DNA from 3 places in the Pectinatus sottacetonis genome. Region 3 is predicted to be linked to each of the others. Evidence: riboswitches for the same ligand, from Rfam matches in the RefSeq annotation. Region 3 holds a riboswitch; each other region holds the start of a gene.
What was found. Region 3 has a riboswitch for cobalamin ahead of I6760_RS07755 (TonB-dependent receptor plug domain-containing protein). Riboswitches for the same ligand answer to the same signal wherever they lie in the genome.
Positions count from the first base shown of each region.

Region 1: another riboswitch for cobalamin. It lies ahead of I6760_RS06640 (sirohydrochlorin cobaltochelatase); the one in region 3 lies ahead of I6760_RS07755 (TonB-dependent receptor plug domain-containing protein).
Region 2: another riboswitch for cobalamin. It lies ahead of I6760_RS04585 (TonB-dependent receptor); the one in region 3 lies ahead of I6760_RS07755 (TonB-dependent receptor plug domain-containing protein).

Region 1 is NZ_WIQK01000001.1:1,442,549-1,445,841, forward strand. It holds gene larC (nickel pincer cofactor biosynthesis protein LarC) at 1-28, opposite strand, end outside; gene I6760_RS06630 (DedA family protein) at 58-651, opposite strand; gene I6760_RS06635 (hypothetical protein) at 835-1,281, shown strand; cobalamin riboswitch at 1,549-1,733, shown strand; gene I6760_RS06640 (sirohydrochlorin cobaltochelatase) at 1,999-2,997, shown strand; gene cobI (precorrin-2 C(20)-methyltransferase) at 3,265-3,293, shown strand, end outside.
Region 2 is NZ_WIQK01000001.1:999,308-1,002,600, forward strand. It holds gene I6760_RS04585 (TonB-dependent receptor) at 1-1,748, opposite strand, end outside; cobalamin riboswitch at 1,949-2,121, opposite strand; cobalamin riboswitch at 2,374-2,547, shown strand; gene I6760_RS04590 (energy transducer TonB) at 2,665-3,293, shown strand, end outside.
Region 3 is NZ_WIQK01000001.1:1,659,275-1,662,567, forward strand. It holds gene I6760_RS07745 (prolipoprotein diacylglyceryl transferase) at 1-623, shown strand, start outside; gene I6760_RS07750 (ASCH domain-containing protein) at 774-1,118, shown strand; cobalamin riboswitch at 1,173-1,350, shown strand; gene I6760_RS07755 (TonB-dependent receptor plug domain-containing protein) at 1,556-3,293, shown strand, end outside.

The DNA of each region.
Region 1 (3,293 bases), 220 kb from region 3:
AGAAACAATCAAGATATATATTTTTCATAAAACCACGCTCCATATTAGAAATTTATGTTATTTTTTATGCTGATGTATATAAATAATAATAATAACGGCAATAATAATAACACATATTAACAGGCTGAAATCGTGTCCAACGGCAAGCATTTTTTTCCAGTTTTCACCGAGAAAATTACCTATATATATAATTAAGATAGTCCAGGGTAGGGAGCCGGCAAAAGTACAGGCAATAAATTTTTTAATATTAATTTTAGCAAAGCCTGCTGGCAAAGAAATAAATGTGCGAACGACAGGGAGCATACGGCTGAAAAAAACGGCTTTTAAACCGTAATTGTCAAACCACTTTTGAGCGGCAGCAACATGGTCTTTCTTCATAAAAAAATATTTGCCATATTTCTCCACAAAAGGCCGGCCACCTAAAAAACCGATGTAATATGTTATTATTGAGCCAATCATGCCACCAATTATACCAGCAATTACAGCTTCAGCAAAATTCATTTTTCCAGCAAAAACAAGATATCCGGCAAAACCCAGGATAAGTTCGCTAGGAATAGGAATACATGCATTTTCCAATGCCATCAATAGAGCTATGGCTAAATATCCCCAGGAAGTGATGAACTGTAAAAATAAAGTTGAATATTGTTCCATGTAATAGTTCTCTTTTCTTTTTTTAAATAGTATTATAATATTGATTATACAATATTTTATTCTATAGCTCTAGTGTATAAGTTTATTTAGATTTATATGGCTTAAGTATCTAATCTAGTTAATATACTAGTTAGGGATTATGATATAATAAAAAAATGTAATTTATATGAAGAAGGGATTAGAATGAAAATAAAGAAAACGATAATTGTAGCAGCAATTGTCATGGGAACATTGACTACCGTTGTGCAGACAACACAGGCGTTTAATTTGGGCAGTTTGTTAGGCAGTGCTTTAAAAATTAGTGGAATATCAATATTGGTAGATAGATTTGCAGTTCCTTTAAATACAGGGATAAATAAGCTGCTATCTCAAAATGGTATGGGAACTTCATATGCTACCAAAGTGGTGCCAATAATTTCAGTTGGCAATGGTTCATATGTTGGGGCAGCACAGGTTACTGGACCACAGGATGCTATTGATAAAACAAAAGCAGTTTTACAAGTTGAAGGCGATTTTGCTGATAGCAGATTCAGGATAAAAGGTCTTATCCCCATAAATGCTAAAAGGATAACAAACGTTTCTCGGGTGCAGGGAGTCGGTGTTTCTGCCCAAATAGATGTTAAGATATAATAAGTAAATAAAAATATAAGGTACTTTTATTGACAATACAGCTAATTAATTGTATCATAAGTTACTAGAATAAACCGTAAAACTGTTGCTTTTGGGCATATATTTTTACGAGACATTCACCGGATTTATAGTTCAAGTGTGGATGGTTTATGGGCAGGGCATTGTCCATTGTAGAGAGAATTTGCAAGACCTGTTATTTTAGCAGGCATAGTTCGGTAATATCTCAAAATTCTTTGACTTTAGTTGTGAGAATATGCCAAGACAAAATTTAATATCAGTGAAACAGGTGTCCTAGAGACTTAAAAGAGAAGTAGGTTTAAAGCCAACGCGGTCCCGCCACTGTAATGACGAGCAAATCTGTACGAATGTCACTGTGACAGTTATAACTGCATGGGAAGGCACAGATAGCTATGACTCAGAGCCAGGAGAACTGCCTGTTTGTCGATCACCGTTACATAATTTTATCTATAAGGCAGACTTACTGTTTGTTTTAGGGTAAGCTGTCTATATAAGCAATTATGTAGTACCTGCGAGAGATAGGTAGGTGGTATTTTCGGACAATATTTTTGATATTTGTCAGTAAATGCTTTCTGTTGTGATTGTTACTACAATAGAAGGCATTTTTTTCAGACGGTTGATGGATATTCATTGCCTGAGTACGTGATTGAGCACTGAAAAATTTGTTAATTAACAAAATTTTTAGGAGAGTGTTGTAAAATGAAGTTTAGTTGGAAAAAAATGTTAGTTACTTCAGTGGCCTGCATGGCGATGACAGGATTCATGGCTACTTCTTACGCTAGCTACAAATTGAATCCAGAAGTTAAAGATGCTACACCAGCATTGAAAGAAGCTGCTGAAATTGGAGTGCGTACTTATAACAACCCACAGATGGTAAATGTAAAAAACAAGGATGCTATTTTGGTAATGAGCTTTGGGACTACATACAAAGATTCACGTAAGAAGACGATTGAAAGAACTGTACAGGCAATTCAGGCAGCTCATCCTAATACCAAAGTTATTTTATCATTTACGTCACATATCATTATAGATAGAATAAAGGCACATGAAGGAATTACAATTCCAGATCCGGAAAAAGCTCTTAAAGAACTGAAGAAAGAAGGTTATACCCGTATAGCTATAGCTTCTTTGGATGTTATTCCCGGGATGGAATATTCATATGACACAGCAGTATATGATCTGTATAAAAAAGATTTCAAAAAAATGACTATTGGTGTACCTGCAATGTATTGGATGGGACAGGAACATCAGCGTGATGATGTAACAGAATTCTTGAAAGCATTTTCGACGCAGTTCCCTAAAAATATAGCTGCTGATGAAGCTGTATTAGTAATGGGCCATGGAACTCCGAATCCTAATAATGCATATTATTCCGTTATCCAGAATCATATGAACATGTTGAACATGCACAATGTATATATTTACACAGTAGAAGGATGGCCTAGCTTGGAAACCATTATTCCTCAGTTAAAGGCAAAAGGAATTAAAAAAGTAACCCTTATGCCGATGATGATGGTAGCAGGTGATCATGCTCATAATGATATGGCGGGTAATACTGCTGAATCTCATAAATCGATTTTGGAAAAAGAAGGATTTGAAGTAAAGACTTATATTCATGGATTAGGCGAAAATGCAGCAGTACGCAATATATTTGTAGAACGTGCTAATGAAGCATGGAATGCATTAGAAGCAAAATAATAAAAAAACCGTCTGCTCATAAATATATATGATAACTTTATAATGGGGCTGTAGTACGTAAACATTTTCGATTATAATATTGCAATATCCCGTTTTCCTATCTGGGCTTAAAACAGTAGGAATACATGGAGGTAACTGCATCTTTATAAAGCTGATATTGTTCGTACGACAGCCTCATTGTGCTAAAAAAGTTTTTGCCTTTAAGAGAAAAATTTTGTATAATTCTATATTGTGTGTATAAATTATTATATTTGAGGAGAGTTATTAATGACAGGTATTTTTTATGGTATAGGTGT
Region 2 (3,293 bases), 660 kb from region 3:
TTAGGTACATAATGGCGTGTAAAAACAATTTTATCATTTGTTATAGTATGATAAACGGCTACATTCATATTAGTTCCTGCTGCCAATTGTTTTTTTAATCCCAACTCAAAAGTATCAGAAACTTCTGGGGCAAGAGCAGGATTAGCTATAGTACCACCGCTGCCACCTTCATATCTATAAACTTCTGATAATGGCGGTGGATTAAAAGAATGACCATAAGACACATACGCTGTTACTTTGTTATTAAATTTATAATCCAATGCTATTTTAGGACTAAATTCTGTATAATTTCCCTCTTTATGATTTACTACCCTGCTAAAGGAACCATCAGCATTGATATACTTACTAAATCCACCGTATTTTTTAAAATAGTCCATTCGTAAACCTGTATATAATGTGACTTTATCAGCAGCTTTATATTCATCTTGTAAAAACACTGCTGTATTACGTGTTTTTCCTCCATGCCTTTCAAACAATCCATATGTACAACTTATTGAATCATGATTTCGCCAATTATTCAAATATGATCTCTTTTGGTCAAAGCTTTCCTGATCAAAAGAAAGTCCTGTTACTACAACGTGTTTTTTTGCTTTTTCCCATGTTTTTTGCAAATCAATATTATACGTTTTACTTGGATAAGTTGAATCTATACCTGTCCCCGACCAATTTATTGATGTTGGATTAAGCGGGCTACTATATCCATTATGACTTATGTCCAAATATCCTAAATGCAGGTATATACTATTTTCTTGGTCTTTATAATTAAGCGTATGTAAGGCAGCTTCCTTTTTACCATCATATCCTAAAAATCGTGCTGGAGAAAAACTAACTACTCGGCCATCCTGAGTCAATACTTTTCCGCTAAATACCTGCTTACCATCTTTATCATAAATATAACTAAATGGATTTTTATAATTATATCTACTTCTACTTTTTAAATAATTATATTTTATTGATTTACTCTTATCAAATTTATATAAAAATTCAAAAGAATAATTTTTATTATTCCATTCTTTTTCCCCTCTTCCGCCAATGACATAATTGCCATTGCTTAATTTTGGCAGCGTAGTTGTGGAAGTACCACTACCTATATTACTTCCTGATGATGTATAGTAATACCCCTTATATCCTGCTGATTTATTATTTTCATATCCTATCCCAACAGAAATTTTTTTGTTTATTTTACTATTTATATATATCGCATCTTTATGTGTATTATTACTTCCATATGATTTTACAATATTTACCGCTAGCTTTTTTTTATTTTCCACAGTAAATATATTTACTACAGCCCCAACTGCATGCCCACCATATAATGAGGACGCTGCTCCCCGTAGAACTTCAATCCTAGCTATATTTTCTACAGGAAGTATTTCCCAATTTACACTACCACTAAATGGATCGTTTATCTGCTGTCCATTTACTAAAACCAAGATATCTGACGAATCGAATCCTCTGATTTGTATTCCTCCTTGCGCTGTTTGATCCATATATACACCTGGAAGCATTTGTAATGCCTCTGGAACAGAATGTATGTTTCTGCATTTTATATTCTCTGCTGTTATCACACTGACATTTGCTGGTACATTTTTTCTTTTTTTTATTGTTCTTGTTGCTGTCACTACAGTACTATCCAAAGCAAATTCGTCCGTATTCGCAGATGCAGCGTAACCTGTTGTCATCCCCCATAACATTCCTCCACAGCAGACGGTAAACAACAATCTTTTCCGTAAACAATATCTCATCATATTACTCCTTTAAATTAAAAATCCGCTATAACCGCTGCATTTACTTTATTAATATTGAATTTAGTTAATAAATTTTTTTATAACAAAAAGGCCATTACCAAGAGGAAATGACCTTTTTACAATAAAAGAACTGGCCAAAGGCCAGTGAATAATATCAATAAATATTGTATAATCGCCGTCCCTATCACTCGCAGGTTATAATGGTGATTGCTGAATAAGCAGTTCTTCTGACTCCAGTTCATTGCAATACCAGCCTTCTCAGATTTCTCCAATGGCATAAAAGGCTTGCTCCCTGTTACAGCGGCGTGACCGTACTGGTTTTTACCAGTTTCTCTATTAAGTCCTAGTGGACACTTATTCCCTCGATATTTTTTTAAAAACATTTTCATTTTATAACTTTACCTATATAAAATCAATAGGTAATATAAATATTATTATTGACAAAAATTATTTATTTCACTTATTATTAATAATTTTACCCTAAAGTACAACCACATATTACATAAAATCCTATAAATAGATAAATTTTGTGATATATATGCTCTAATAGTTTAATTTATATTTCTTGACAAATAATTTAAAGCTTTATATCATAGAAGTTAGATTTATTATCTTGATATAATTATCAATTATTAAATCAGCAGGTGCTGTAAGCTTAATAGAAAAGTACGGTCTACACCGTTGCGGTCCCGCCGCTGTAAAGGGGAATCATACTTCACTAATGTCACTGGGAAACTGGGAAGGCGCAAGTATGGTAATGATCCAGAGCCAGAAGAACTGCCTGCTAAAATCACCGTTAAAACCCACGAGCGATGGGAAGGGGATTGTTTTATTATGATGTCATTATTTTTTATGATATTATAAAGAGCACATTCTTTTCCTTGAATGTGCTCTTTAATTTTAAGGAAATTTAATTATGACATCATCAACTTACAATAACAATAATTATCATAAGCAAGGCCTGGTTATCTCTATTCTTGTCCACCTGATTTTATTTCTTATACTGGCATTAAGTGGTTTTTTTGCTATTAACAAACATATTCATTATCCTGATTCTAATCTTATTTATTATACCGATGATGCTTCATCTTCTTCTGACGCTGGAGGAGGTGGTGGCGGTGGTGGCGGACAAAACAATGCCATTACTAAAAATGATGTTGTCCTACCTGCTGCACAAAATGCTATTTCTAATGATAAAAAAAATCAACCTGTTTCAGAATCAACTTTTAATCCTAATGCACCTCAACCAATAAGGGAGGACAATGCTAACAACACTAAACAAACTGCTTTAGCAAATAGTGATAATAACACTGCACAGGGGACTGGTAAATCTGCTGGCAGCAATAGCAGCAATGGAAATGGCAGTGGCTCTGGTGGTGGAATTGGCACGGGCAAGGGACCCGGCAATGGTTCCGGTTCAGGTGGCGGCAGCGGCTCTGGCACAGGTGGCGGCTCTGGATCAGGCCACGGCAGTGGTACCGGTTCAGGCAACGGATCAGGACATGGCAGCAGACTTAAAGTAACAGTCCCTCCTAGACCTCTTAA
Region 3 (3,293 bases):
ATGTGTTTTTTCACTGGCCAGAGTTTTCCTATAATATTTATAATATAGTCATGCTTAATAAGGGTGGGATGTCTGTATATGGGGCTTTTGCCGGATTATTGCTGGGGACATTAGTATATACATATGTGTCAGACAGGGATTTTTGGTTTTGGCTGGATGTATTGACACCAGGAATGATTGCCGGGCTTATGGTTAATCAAATCGGTAATTTTTGCATGCAGAATACAATCGGCAGTCCTTTTCCCATAAGTGTAAGCAGCAATCATGCTTTAGCAGTATATCTTCAATTTAAGCAAAGACCAGCTGGTTTTGAAAACTATTTGTATTACAGACCAGTGGCATTATATCAGGCTGGGGCTTTAGGAATAATTTTGCTATATTCAATAGCATTGACATATATGCAGGTCATTTATAATAAAATATCTTATGGTACCATTTTTTTGTCAGCAATCATTTTAGCGACGGGATGCAGATTTTATTTTGGTTTTATGTATTTATCAACCCATATAGATATAAGCCTGCATACTGGACAATATATTGCTTTATTAATAATGGCAGCTTGCGGCATTATTTATTATTATCGGAAGAAAAAAATTAGAAATAAAAATACATATCATTACTAAATATATAATATAATATGTATATATAAGACGTTTTATAAGATACGGAGCTAACAGTATGAAGCCGTTTCTCCGTAAGAGATAGTATTTACTGTTGACAACAGATAAAAATATATTTTGGGGTTTTATCCTGAGAGAGAAGAGGTAATTCTTATGATGGCATTAAATTTTCAGGCACCTAAACATGAAAAATTATTGATGATTCGTCAAAAAAATTGTACAGTGCGTTTGGGGGATGTGAGTAAACACTTTCCAGAAAGTTCATTAGTATGGATCACTACAGGTGGTAAATTTCAACCTAAGAAAAAACTTTTTATTGCTTTTTTGGATAAGGTACAGGTTAAAACGATGGCTGAATTGACATCAGAAGATCTTGATCATCAGAACCCGGAGATAAACACACGGGAAGATCTAGTACGCGATTTTGAAAATATTTATAAAAAAAGAATAACATTGGAAGATACTGTAACTGTAATCTATTTTTCCGAAGTTTTATAAGTATTAACAATAAATAATATCTATGCTATAATATTATCTGTACATGAACTGAAAATTGAATATAATGAACCAGGTGCCTTAAAGGCTCAATAGAGAAGCCGGTAAAAGCCGGCACGGTCCCGCCACTGTAACAGGGAGCAATTTTACAAAATGTCACTGAGTAATTATCTTGGGAAGGCGTAAAAGAGCGAAGATCTGAAGTCAGGAGAACTGCCTGGTTAACAAATCACGGTTATGACCTACGAGCGATGGGAAATGGGATTTATTGTAATTGTATATTAAGCACCGATAGGGGTTTATAATGTACACTAAGCTTTCGCGTCTATGGCGAAGGCTTTTTTTGTGTCAATTATAAAATTTTATCAACGTATTCCAAGGGCAGGCTCAAATGTGTTGTCCGCCATAGAATAAATAATATATTATATAAGGAGATTTTTATGAAAAGACTGAAAAAAATAATATTTTTAACTGCTGTTTGTACAGCAACAATCCCGGGAAACATTACTGCTGCCCAGCAAGCAGTGAATGCCAGTGTTGATGGAAAGGATGGACAGTCTGCAGAGTATAATATTGACAATACGATAGTCACAGCCACGCGTAGTAAGAAAAAAAATATTGAAGTGCCTGAGTCTGTAGAAGTAATTACTGCTGAACAAATAAAAAACAGCGGTGCGACAAACGCTGCTGAAGCTTTAGCGAAAGTAAATGGGTTTACTTATAAATCATTTGGACCTGCCGGAGCTTCACGAGGAGCTATGAATAATGAATTAATAATACGCGGTGTAGGTAATGGAACTTTGGTTTTATTAAATGGCAATCCTATTTCCTGGCGGGGAAAGTATGATATAGACGAAATACCGGCTGAAAGTATTGAGCGCATTGAAATAGTAAAAGGAAGTGGCTCAATTTTATATGGCAGTGAAGCAATGGGTGGTGTGGTCAACATCATAACAAAAAAAACAGCCCAAAATACAGTGACTGCTGGTATAGGAAATTATGGCAGGAAATTTTATAATATCAATGCTGGAACTGATAAAATAACAATCAATTACAATCGTGATAAATGGGGAACTGTATCTGACCTCAGTGAAAAATATATTAATTTACATAAGCTTAAAGGAATTGCCCAGACCGATGTGAAAGATGTGCAGAAAGAAAGTGCCGCAGTAAATTATAAGATAAATAATAATTGGAATGCATTTTATGGATATTATCATACCAAAGCTATTTATGATTATTTTATGAGCAGCGTTGATGAGTCAACCGAGGGCATTACATCAGGTATGACATATAATATTCATAAAGCGGTCACTACGCAGCGCATTGGACAATTATCTTATCACGATAATAATGTTAAAGGCAATTTTTATTATAATACGGGAATAATAAAATACAGCGGTCCGACATTTATAGACCGTATGGGAAATCAGGTAAATGATTTTTATAATACGCGTGAACGTAATACATCCTACGGAATTGACGGTCAAAGGACCTGGCATATTGGGGAAAAAACCAATATAATAAGCGGTTTGGATTTGCAAAGAGAAAAATATGAACCACTATTAACAGGTCATGGGGAAAGTGGAAGAAATCGGTCAAGAAATAACTGGGGTGTATTTACGCAGTGGGAACAGCAATTTGACAAGAAAAATACAGGTACTATTGGTATGAGAGAAACATGGACCACTGATGCGGATAACGACCAGAATTACAGTAATTTCAGCATGGCAGGCAGTATTTTACATAAAATGGATAATGAAAATAACATATATTTAAATATTAACCAGTCCTTTATTATGCCGACATTTGCACAGATGTATGGTTCAAGCGATAAGGCAGTGCCTAATCCCGGGCTGAAACCGCAGACAGGGATAAATTACGAGCTGGGCTGGAAGAAAAATAGTGGTAGACATAATTGGAAAGCAGCTGTTTTTCATACTGTCATAAAAGATAATATCACAGCAAAATTAAACAATGCCAAGACCGAATATACATATTTGAATGAAGATTTCAGAAATACTGGGATAGAATTATCATGTGATATTGCTGATAAGGCAGACAATTTTACTTATAAATGGGGAATCACTTATCAAAATCCTCGCGTTAAAAGTACCAATAAAGATTATTGGGATGAAAAATATGGACGTTTGCAGCTAATGAGCGGGCTTACTTATA